2 regions of the Pseudomonas sp. WT-JTC genome follow, and region 1 is predicted to be linked to the other one. Evidence: predicted binding sites of a transcription regulator. Region 1 holds the regulator's gene; the other holds the start of a gene.

Region 1 (5,380 bases):
AGTGGAAAATGTCATGCACGCCGGCCAGGACCTGCCGCAGGTCCAGCGCGGCACCCTGCTCAAGGATGCCCTGATGGAAATGACCCGCAAGGGCCTGGGGATGACCGTCATTCTGGAGTCCGACGGCAAACTGGCCGGGATCTTCACCGACGGTGACTTGCGCCGCACACTGGACCGCAGCATCGATATCCACAGCGCCATCATCGACCAGGTCATGACGGCCCATGGCAAGACCGCGCGCGCCGAGATGCTCGCCGCCGAAGCACTGAAAATCATGGAAGACCATAAAATCAACGCATTGGTCGTGGTCGACCGCGAAGACCGCCCGGTCGGCGCCCTGAACATGCACGACTTGCTGCGTGCGGGAGTAATGTAATGAGTGCGGACCTGCTGCAACGTGGCAAACAGATCAAACTGGCGGTGTTCGATGTCGATGGCGTGCTGACCGATGGACGCCTGTACTTCCTCGAAGACGGCAGCGAATTCAAGACGTTCAATACACTCGATGGCCAGGGTATCAAGATGCTGATGGCGGCCGGCGTGCAAACCGCCATCATCAGTGGCCGCAAAACCCCGGTGGTCGAGCGACGCGCGAAGAACCTCGGTATCCCGCATCTTTATCAGGGGCGCGAAGACAAACTGGTGGTACTCGACGAACTACTGGCCCAACTGAACCTGGGCTATGAACAGGTGGCCTACCTCGGCGACGACCTGCCGGACCTGCCGGTGATTCGCCGCGTCGGCCTGGGCATGGCGGTGGCCAATGCCGCCAGCTTCGTGCGTGAACACGCTCACGGCATCACCCTCGCCCGTGGCGGCGAAGGTGCCGCTCGCGAATTCTGCGAATTGATCCTGCGCGCCCAGGACCGCCTCGATGCGGCCAATGCCGCGTACCTGTGAGCCCACCATGCTGAGCAAAAAGTTTCGCAACACCCTGTTGTTCAGTTGCATCGCGGCGATATTCGCCGCGGTTGGCTACTGGAACATCAGCCCGGAGCGCTTCCTCGACAAGCCGGTAACGCCGGTCGATGAAAGCGCGATCGACTATTACGCCATCAACGCCCACAGCGTGCAGTACCTGCCCGACGGCAGGCTGCAATATGATCTGGTGTCCGACAAGGTCGAGCACCTGAAGGCGACCGAGGTGACGTTGCTGACCAACCCCGACCTGAATGTGTTCCGCGGCACTGAATTCCCGTGGCACGTCCAGAGCCTGCAGGGCGAGGTCAACCCTGACGGCACACAGGTCGAACTGATCGATGACGTGCGCATCACGCGCTTCGACGAGAAAAACCGTAAAACCCTGATCACCAGCACCCGCATGACGGTGTTCCCGCAGCAGCAATATGCGCAGACCGAGCAAGACGTTAGAATCGACGGCGCTGGCGGTGTATCGACTGGCAAGGGAATGAAAGCGTATTTGAAAGAAAGCAGGATACACCTGCTATCGAACGTAAGAGGACAGTATGAGGCTCGTTAAAACCCTCCCGATTTTGCTCAGTCTGGGCGCAGCACTGGGAAGCGTGAGCGCCTGGGCTCTGCCGGAAGATCAACAGCAGCCTATCCGCATTCAGGCCGACGATGCCCAACTGGACGACAAGCAAGGTATTGCTACCTACAAGGGTGACGTGATCATCACCCAGGGCTCGATGAAGGTGACCGGCAACACCGTGACCATCACCCGCACCCCGACTGGCGACATCGACGTGGTGACCTCGGTGGGCAACCTGGCGTACTTCGAGCAATTGCAAACAGCTGGCGACACCAAGCCCGTTCAGGGCTGGGGCGTGACGATCCAGTATCACGCCGCACAAAACCGCGTCGTACTGATCGACAAGGCCAAAGTTGTCGACAAGGACAACAACACCACCCAAGGCGAAAAAATCGTCTACGACACGGTCAAGAAGCTCGCCAGCGCCGGTCGCGCCACGGGCAGCAAGGTCACCGAGGCACGTCCGCGTATCGACATGGTGATCCAGCCGAAGAAGAAAACCGACGAGAAAACCCAGTAATGGCAACTCTGAAAGCTCAGCATCTGGCCAAGAGCTACAAGAGCCGCCAGGTCGTGCGTGATGTCAGCCTGTCCATCGACAGCGGCCAGATCGTCGGCCTGCTTGGTCCGAACGGCGCCGGCAAGACCACCTGCTTCTACATGATCGTCGGCCTGGTGCAAGCCGACCAGGGCCGCGTCCTGATCGACGACCACGATGTCAGCCACCAGCCCATGCACGGCCGCGCAAAGGCCGGTATTGGCTACTTGCCACAAGAAGCATCGATCTTTCGCAAACTGTCGGTGGCCGACAACATCATGGCCATCCTCGAGACCCGCAAGGAACTCGACAAGGCCGGCCGTCGCAAGGAGCTGGAAAGCCTGCTACAGGAATTCCACATCAGCCACATCCGCGACAACCTCGGCATGAGCCTGTCCGGTGGTGAGCGCCGTCGCGTGGAAATCGCCCGCGCCCTGGCCACCAACCCGAAATTCATCCTCCTCGACGAACCCTTCGCCGGCGTGGACCCGATTTCGGTCGGGGACATCAAGCAGATCATCTACCACCTCAAGGCCAAGGGCATTGGCGTACTGATCACGGACCACAACGTTCGTGAAACCCTGGATATCTGTGAAACCGCCTATATCGTCAATGACGGCCAACTGATCGCCGAAGGTGACGCAGAGACCATCCTGGCCAACAACCTGGTCAAGGAAGTGTATCTGGGCCATGAGTTCCGCCTGTAAAGGCAGAGGTATCTGGCAGGTCGTCCGAGCGCTTGTCCCGATAAAAAATCAACACTTTTTTATTGTTACAGCGCTCTAGGCAAACGCTGCAGTTTCGGGCATATAATTTGCTTATGTTTGGCGCTCCGGCGCCCTGTAGTGGATGGCGCATGTGCGCCGGCGAATAAGGTGTTAAGCCCCTGCCATGAAACCATCGCTAGTCTTGAGAATGGGCCAGCAGCTGACGATGACACCGCAGCTGCAACAGGCCATCCGCCTGCTCCAATTGTCGACCCTGGACCTGCAACAGGAAATCCAGGAGGCCTTGGAGTCCAATCCGATGCTCGAACGCCAGGAAGAAGGCGACGACTTCGACAATTCCGATCCCTTGGCCGACAACGCCGAACAAAAGCCCAACACCGATATCCAGGAACCCTCCTACCAGGAAAGCGCCCCGACGGTTGATAACCTCGAAGAAGGCGACTGGAACGAGCGCATCCCCAACGATCTCCCCGTCGACACCGCGTGGGAAGACGTTTACCAGACCAGCGCCAGCAGCCTGCCCAGCAACGATGACGACGAGTGGGACTTCACCACCCGCACCTCGGCCGGCGAAAGCCTGCAAAGCCACTTGCTGTGGCAACTGAACCTGGCTCCGATGTCCGACACCGATCGCCTGATCGCCGTGACCCTGATCGATTGCATCAACAATCAGGGCTATCTGGACGAAACCCTCGAGGAAATCCTCGAAGCCTTCGATCCGGAGCTGGACATCGAACTGGACGAAATCGAAGCCGTCCTGCACCGCATCCAGCAATTCGAGCCCGCCGGCATCGGTGCCCGCAACCTGGGCGAATGCCTGCTGCTGCAATTGCGCCAGTTGCCAGCCAAGACCCCTTGGCTGGCCGAGGCCAAGCGCCTGGTCAGCGATTACATCGACCTGCTCGGCAGCCGCGACTACAGCCAGTTGATGCGCCGCATGAAGCTCAAGGAAGATGAACTGCGCCAGGTCATCGAACTGGTCCAGAGCCTCAACCCGCGTCCGGGCTCGCAGATCGAGTCCACCGAAGCCGAGTACGTCGTTCCCGACGTGATCGTGCGCAAGGACAACGAGCGCTGGCTGGTGGAGCTGAATCAGGAGTCGGTGCCACGGCTGCGGGTCAACGCCCAGTACGCCGGTTTCGTGCGCCGCGCTGACACCAGCGCCGATAACACGTTCATGCGCAATCAGTTGCAGGAGGCCCGCTGGTTCATCAAGAGCCTGCAAAGCCGCAATGAAACCCTGATGAAAGTAGCCACCCAGATCGTCGAGCATCAGCGCGGGTTCCTCGAATATGGCGACGAAGCCATGAAGCCGCTGGTCCTGCACGACATCGCCGAAGCGGTCGGCATGCATGAGTCGACGATTTCACGGGTGACCACCCAGAAGTTCATGCATACCCCCCGGGGCATATATGAACTGAAATACTTTTTCTCAAGTCACGTAAGCACCTCCGAAGGCGGCGAATGCTCGTCCACGGCGATCCGGGCGATCATCAAAAAACTGGTTGCCGCGGAAAATCAGAAAAAGCCGTTGAGTGACAGCAAGATCGCTGGTTTACTGGAGGCACAAGGCATTCAGGTGGCCCGCCGCACCGTCGCCAAGTATCGCGAATCCCTCGGGATCGCGCCTTCGAGCGAACGCAAGCGGTTGATGTAGGGCCACGCCACAGCGTTCCAGTGGTAGATCATCTGGTCTACCGCTTTATGCACTGGCAACGAAGGAGAAGCTGTATGCAAGTCAACATCAGTGGACACCAACTGGAAGTGACCGAACCTCTCCGCTCCTACATCGGCGAAAAACTCGAACGACTGGAGCGACACTTCGACAAGATCACTAACGTGCAGGTCACGATGACCGTCGAAAAGTTGAAGCAGAAAATCGAAGCCACATTGCATATTCCCGGGAATGAAGTGGTCGCGAACGCGGAACATACCGATATGTACGCCGCGATCGATGCACTCACCGACAAGCTGGATAAACAACTCAAAAAGCATAAGGAAAAGACCCAGAGCCTCCTTCAGGGCGCAACCGGTCGCTAACACTCCCAACCCATGATCCGACTTGAAAGTATCCTGACCCCCGGCCGTTCCCTGGTGAACGTGCCGGGTGGCAGTAAAAAGAAAGCCCTCGAACAAATTGCCAATCTGATCGCCCGCGAAGTGCCGGGTCTGGAGATGCAAGATGTCTTCGAGGCGCTGATTGCCCGTGAAAAACTCGGCTCCACCGGTTTTGGCAACGGCATCGCCATTCCACATTGCCGTCTCAAGGGCTGTGTATCGCCCATCAGTGCATTGATGCACCTTGACGCCCCTATCGATTTCGACGCCATCGATGGTGCGCCGGTTGACCTGCTGTTCGTATTGCTGGTCCCGGAAGCCGCCACCGATGCGCACCTTGAACTGCTTCGGCAGATCGCCAGCATGCTCGATCGCAAGGACGTGCGCGACAAACTGCGCAGCGCTCCGAGCAATGAAGCCCTGTATCAGGTTGTCCTGGACGAGCAAAACGGTCAGTAATCATGCGCTTGATCATCGTCAGTGGCCGCTCCGGCTCAGGTAAAAGCACCGCCCTCGACGTCCTTGAGGACAACGGGTACTACTGCATCGACAATTTGCCTGCCG
Region 2 (5,380 bases), 570 kb from region 1:
ATGGCTTCGCGCTTGGTGAACGGGTGCGCTTGTTCGACGGCCTGGCGCAACGAATTCAGTGCTTCGGCCGATTCGGTAAACAATTCACTGATGAACTGCCCATGGCTGCGCTGGCCGCTGATGGCCAGCAGCATCTCCGCCGCCGGGTTCATGTACTCGAGGCGCAGTTCGGCGTCGAGCAGGATGGTGGCGGTGGTGAGGTTATCGAGTAGCAAACGGTGGAGTGCGTCGCTAATGGTCATCGGGACCTCTTTCAGGGCGGAGCATGCGCAAGAAAACAGCGCTGGTACGGGCAAAATGCAAAAACCAAACCAAGGCTCCGAAAAGAAGCGTTCAGCGCCTGAAACGGACGTTTGACGCTCATTTACGCGGCGCTTTGCCAGCTTTAGCGGGTAGTTTCGAACCAAAATGGGTTGGAATGTGAGTACGGTGCAAGCAATTGCACCAATATAGTGCGCAAACCTGAGCGATGTTAAAAAAGTCGCAAGAAAGGATTTTTTTCTTCGGCGGGCTTGTCGCTGAGCGGGCATTCCGGCCGCTGGCCGTAGTCTTCGAGGGCGCAGGGTTTGATCTGGCGCTTCTGGGCGAGTGACGTGCGCTGCATATGGAAGGGTTGGCTGGCGGTGCGTTCGACGATGCGTCCCTGCTCATCGAGGATTTCCACGGCCAGGGTATGGCTGCCGCGATCGATGTTGCTCAACGGGAACACCGGGCTCGGGCCGGGTTCAGCAGTGGGCTCGCCATCAAGCAGCAACCGGTAGCGGTGACCGGGTTGCAGGCCGGGCTCGTTGGTGGCGCTGACGATGACTTCGCCGGCGTTGCTGCGGATGGTCGCGTCGGGCTCCGGGACCAGGATGCGCAGCACTTCATAGTGGAACGGCACTTGTGCTTCCGGGCTGCTCTGGGCAATCAACGGTTCTGCACGGGTGGGGGTGGCCGCCATTCGATTGCTCTTGGCCAGCGGTACACGCCTGGCGTTACCGGGTTTTGGCTGGTCGGTGAAAACCCGATTGCCTTGGGAGTCAACGTAAGTAAAGACCTCTGCCGATGCGGGCAGCGCGATGAGGCAGGCGAGCAGCAACCAGGTCTTCAAGGCGCGTGTACTCGTTGCACGGTGACGGTCGTGGCGGGGCTTTGCTGCACTACTTTTTCACCATCGATCACTTGCACGGCGAGGCGGTGTTCGCCGCGATCGATGTTCACCAGTTGCAGGGTCGGCACATTGCCTGGCTGGCCGTAGGGCTGGCCGTCCAGCAGCAGGCGCAACAGATGGGAGCCTTGCAGGCGCGGTTTGATCTGTACGTTAACGGTGAACGTGCCGTTGTTGGCACGTAGGGCTTCGGTGGTCGGCAGGCCTGTCAGCTCCAGCACTTCATAGGCCTTGCCGGGCTGTTCATGACGAACGACTTCAGCGGCAGGTGCGGCTTCGCCGGTAGGCTGGCGCTCGACGCTGTTGAGTGGCGGCAACTCGATCGGTTGAGCGTTGACGCCGTCGGGCGGTTGATTGCTGTACGCGGTGGTGCCGTTGGCGTCCGTGTATTTGTAGATCTGCGCTGCGGCGGGCAGGGCGATCAGCAGCAGAATGAACAGAAAACCTCGACCCATGGAATCGACCGGAAACGAAAGCGATGGGTTGCAGCATAGGTCAGGGATGTTGGTTGGCCCAGCGTGTTAACAATTGGATATGGATTCACCCAGCTCTCCAGGTCGCCACAACTCCACTGTGGGAACGGGCTTGCTCGCGAATTCGGAGTGTCAGTCGCCATCAATGTTCACTGATACATCGCCTTCGCGAGCAAGCCCGCTCCCACAGGGATTTTCAGCGGTTGTTAAATCGCGGGCACAAAAAAGGCCTCCCGAAGGAGGCCTCTTTTTTGTCACGCCGCGTGCCGCGGCGCTACCGGATCAGCAGCTGTAGTACAGCTCGTATTCCAGTGGGTGTACGAAGGTACGTACCTTGATTTCTTCTTCGCTTTTCAGGGCGATGTAAGCGTCGATGAAGTCGTCGCTGAAAACGCCGCCTTTGGTCAGGAACGCACGACCTTTGTCCAGCTCTTCCAGGGCTTCTTTCAGGCTGCCGCAAACTTGTGGGATCTCTTTGGCCTCTTCAGGCGGCAGGTCGTACAGGTTTTTGTCAGCTGCGTCGCCAGGGTGGATCTTGTTCTGGATGCCGTCCAGGCCAGCCATCAGCAGTGCAGCGAAGCACAGGTACGGGTTGGCAGCCGGATCCGGGAAACGCGCTTCGATACGGCGGGCTTTCGGGCTCGACACGTAAGGAATGCGGATCGAAGCGGAGCGGTTACGGGCCGAGTAGGCCAGCATCACTGGAGCTTCGAAGCCTGGAACCAGACGCTTGTAGGAGTTGGTTGCCGGGTTGGTGAAGCCGTTCAGCGCCTTACCGTGCTTGATGATGCCGCCGATGAAGTACAGGGCGGTATCGGACAGGCCGGCATAACCTTCGCCAGCGAAGGTGTTCTTGCCGTCTTTCCAGATGGACATGTGAACGTGCATGCCCGAACCGTTGTCGCCGTACAGAGGCTTAGGCATGAAGGTAGCGGTACGGCCGTAGGCATCGGCAACGTTGTGCACGACGTACTTCAGGGTCTGGGTTTCGTCGGCTTTCTTCACCAGGGTGTTGAACTTGACGCCGATTTCGTTCTGGCCGGCAGTTGCCACTTCGTGGTGGTGAACTTCGACGGTCAGGCCCATTTCTTCCAGTGCGTTGCACATGGAGGTACGGATTTCGTGGTCGTGGTCGAACGGCGGAACCGGGAAGTAGCCGCCTTTGACGCCTGGACGGTGGCCTTTGTTGCCGCCTTCCACGTCCTGGTCGGACATCCACGAACCTTGTTCAGAGTAGATCTTGAACATGGAGCCGGAAATGTCGGACTTGAACTTCACTTGGTCGAAGATGAAGAACTCTGGCTCTGGACCGGCGAATACGGTGTCACCGATACCGGTGGCTTTCAGGTGCTCTTCGGCACGCTTGGCGATCGCGCGCGGGTCGCGGTCGTAGCCTTGCATGCTCGAAGGTTCGATGATGTCGCAGACCAGGATCAGGGTCGGCTCTTCAGTGAACGGGTCCAGTACGGCAGTGGAGTCGTCCGGCATCAGGATCATGTCGGAGGCTTCGATGCCTTTCCAGCCAGCGATGGAGGAACCGTCGAACATTTTGCCGACTTCGAAGAAGTCTTCATCCAGCGCATCGCGAGCCGGCATGGTCACGTGGTGCTGAGTGCCTTTGGTGTCCGTGAAGCGCAGATCAATCCACTTGACGTCATGATCTTTGATGAGTTGAACCGACTTCGACATAGTGTCCTCCGGGTGGATTAGGGCTGGTAGTGGATGCCCTTAAATGTTTGTGATGCCGGCGCGAATAGTCTGCCAAGGCAACCTGCCTCACAAGGGAGCAAATTGCATGCCAGTGCCCCAGCATGGGTTTTTTGCTCCAAATTCACGCTTATAAGGCGCAAAAGCACCTTAAAGCGGAAAATCCCGCCCTACAATGTGGCGTTCATTTCAATAAATGACCCGTTTTGGTGCGCGCAAAACCTTCTGCACATTAACTGGTTAAACCTTGAGCAATTTCCGCTATAATCCGCGCCCCCCTTTTTCGGCAGGCCTCGCGCGCGCTGTTTCCATGAAATTAATCGTAAAAGTCTTTCCAGAGATCACCATCAAGAGCCGCCCGGTACGGATGCGTTTCATCCGCCAGTTGGCCAAGAACATCCGTGCCGTGCTCCGCGATCTGGACCCGGCCGTGGTGGTGAACGGCGTGTGGGACAATCTCGAGCTGGAAACCCGCGTCAGCGACCCCAAGGCCCTGAAAGAGATGGGCGAGCGCCTGAGCTGCATGCCGGGCATCGCGCACTTCCTGCAAATCGATGAATACCCGCTGGGCGATTTCGACGACATCGTCGAAAAATGCAAGCAGCACTACGGTGATGCACTGGCCGGCAAGATCTTCTCGGTGCGTTGCAAGCGTGCCGGCAAGCACCCGTTCAGCTCAATTGATATCGAAAAATATGTCGGCAGCCAGTTGCGCCGTCAGTGTGGTGCCGCCGGGATCGACCTGAAAAAGCCGGAAATCGAAGTCCGGATCGAAGTTCGCGACCAACGGTTGTTCGTGATCCACAGCCAGCACAACGGCATCGGCGGATATCCGCTGGGCGCCCTGGAGCAGACGCTGGTGCTGATGTCCGGCGGCTTCGATTCCACCGTTGCGGCCTACCAGATCATGCGCCGCGGCCTTATGGCGCATTTCTGCTTCTTCAATCTGGGCGGGCGGGCCCATGAATTGGGCGTGATGGAAGTCGCGCATTTCATCTGGAAGAAGTACGGCAGCTCCCAACGCGTGTTATTTGTCAGTGTGCCTTTCGAGGAAGTGCTGGGCGAAATTCTCGGCAAAGTCGATAACAGTCATATGGGCGTAGTATTGAAGCGTATGATGTTGCGCGCTTCCTCCCAGATTGCCGATCGACTGCACATCGAAGCGCTGGTGACCGGTGAGGCGATCTCCCAGGTGTCGAGCCAGACGCTGCCGAACCTGTCCGTGATCGATTGCGTGACCGACAAACTGGTCTTGCGCCCGCTGATCGCCAGCCACAAGCAGGACATCATCGACACGGCCAACGAGATCGGCACCGCCGATTTCGCCCGACACATGCCGGAGTACTGCGGGGTCATCTCGGTCAATCCGAAGACGGCCGCCAAACGCTACCGTGTCGAGCACGAAGAGAAAGAATTCGATATGGCGGTGCTCGAGCGTGCGCTCGAAAACGCCAAGCTGGTGCCGATCGATCGCGTGATCGACGAATTGGGCCAGGACTTGCAGATTGAAGAAGTCAGCGAAGCGCTGGCCGGTCAGATCGTCATCGACATCCGTCACCCGGATGCCGCTGAAGACGACCCGCTGGACCTTGCTGGTATCGAGGTACAAACGATGCCGTTTTATGCACTGAACGCTCGTTTCAAGGAACTGGACCCTACTCGCCAGTACCTGCTGTATTGCGACAAAGGCGTGATGAGTCGCCTGCATGCCCACCATTTGCTCAGTGAGGGGCATGCCAATGTGCGCGTTTATCGACCGAGCTAAGTGCCCGGGGCTGTTTGCCTGTGGCTTGCGTCACCGGCCCCCCGATGCCGCCGTCAAGCTGTAACGGCTTTCACGGACGCTACTGTTAATCGCTGCCAAGACTTGTCAGCACACCGAATCCTCTGATCGAGATACACAAGTGATCGAAAATCTACGCAACATCGCCATCATTGCCCACGTTGACCATGGTAAAACGACCCTGGTAGACAAACTCCTGCGTCAATCCGGCACCCTGGAGCGCAACGAGCTCAACGACGAGCGCGTGATGGACTCCAACGACCAGGA

What was found. Region 1 encodes sigma-54, which starts transcription at its own class of promoters, with help from an activator protein. Its sites were predicted from a motif close to ANTGGCATNNANNTTGCTNT; they were not measured.
Region 2: glnA (glutamate--ammonia ligase) is a predicted target of sigma-54. The motif match lies at 3,407-3,426, and genes of this name have one in related genera.

What each region holds. Positions count from the first base shown of each region.
Region 1 covers NZ_CM160042.1:903,541-908,920, reverse strand. Annotated here, with positions in the region: gene AC06G5_RS03970 (KpsF/GutQ family sugar-phosphate isomerase) at 1-376, shown strand, start outside; gene AC06G5_RS03965 (KdsC family phosphatase) at 376-900, shown strand; gene lptC (LPS export ABC transporter periplasmic protein LptC) at 908-1,480, shown strand; gene lptA (lipopolysaccharide transport periplasmic protein LptA) at 1,467-2,012, shown strand; gene lptB (LPS export ABC transporter ATP-binding protein) at 2,012-2,737, shown strand; gene AC06G5_RS03945 (RNA polymerase factor sigma-54) at 2,922-4,415, shown strand; gene hpf (ribosome hibernation-promoting factor, HPF/YfiA family) at 4,490-4,798, shown strand; gene ptsN (PTS IIA-like nitrogen regulatory protein PtsN) at 4,811-5,275, shown strand; gene rapZ (RNase adapter RapZ) at 5,278-5,380, shown strand, end outside.
Region 2 covers NZ_CM160042.1:338,367-343,746, forward strand. Annotated here, with positions in the region: gene glnL (nitrogen regulation protein NR(II)) at 1-242, opposite strand, end outside; gene AC06G5_RS01540 (DUF4124 domain-containing protein) at 473-1,093, opposite strand; gene AC06G5_RS01545 (DUF4124 domain-containing protein) at 1,090-1,605, opposite strand; gene glnA (glutamate--ammonia ligase) at 1,906-3,312, opposite strand; gene thiI (tRNA uracil 4-sulfurtransferase ThiI) at 3,641-5,095, shown strand; gene typA (translational GTPase TypA) at 5,235-5,380, shown strand, end outside.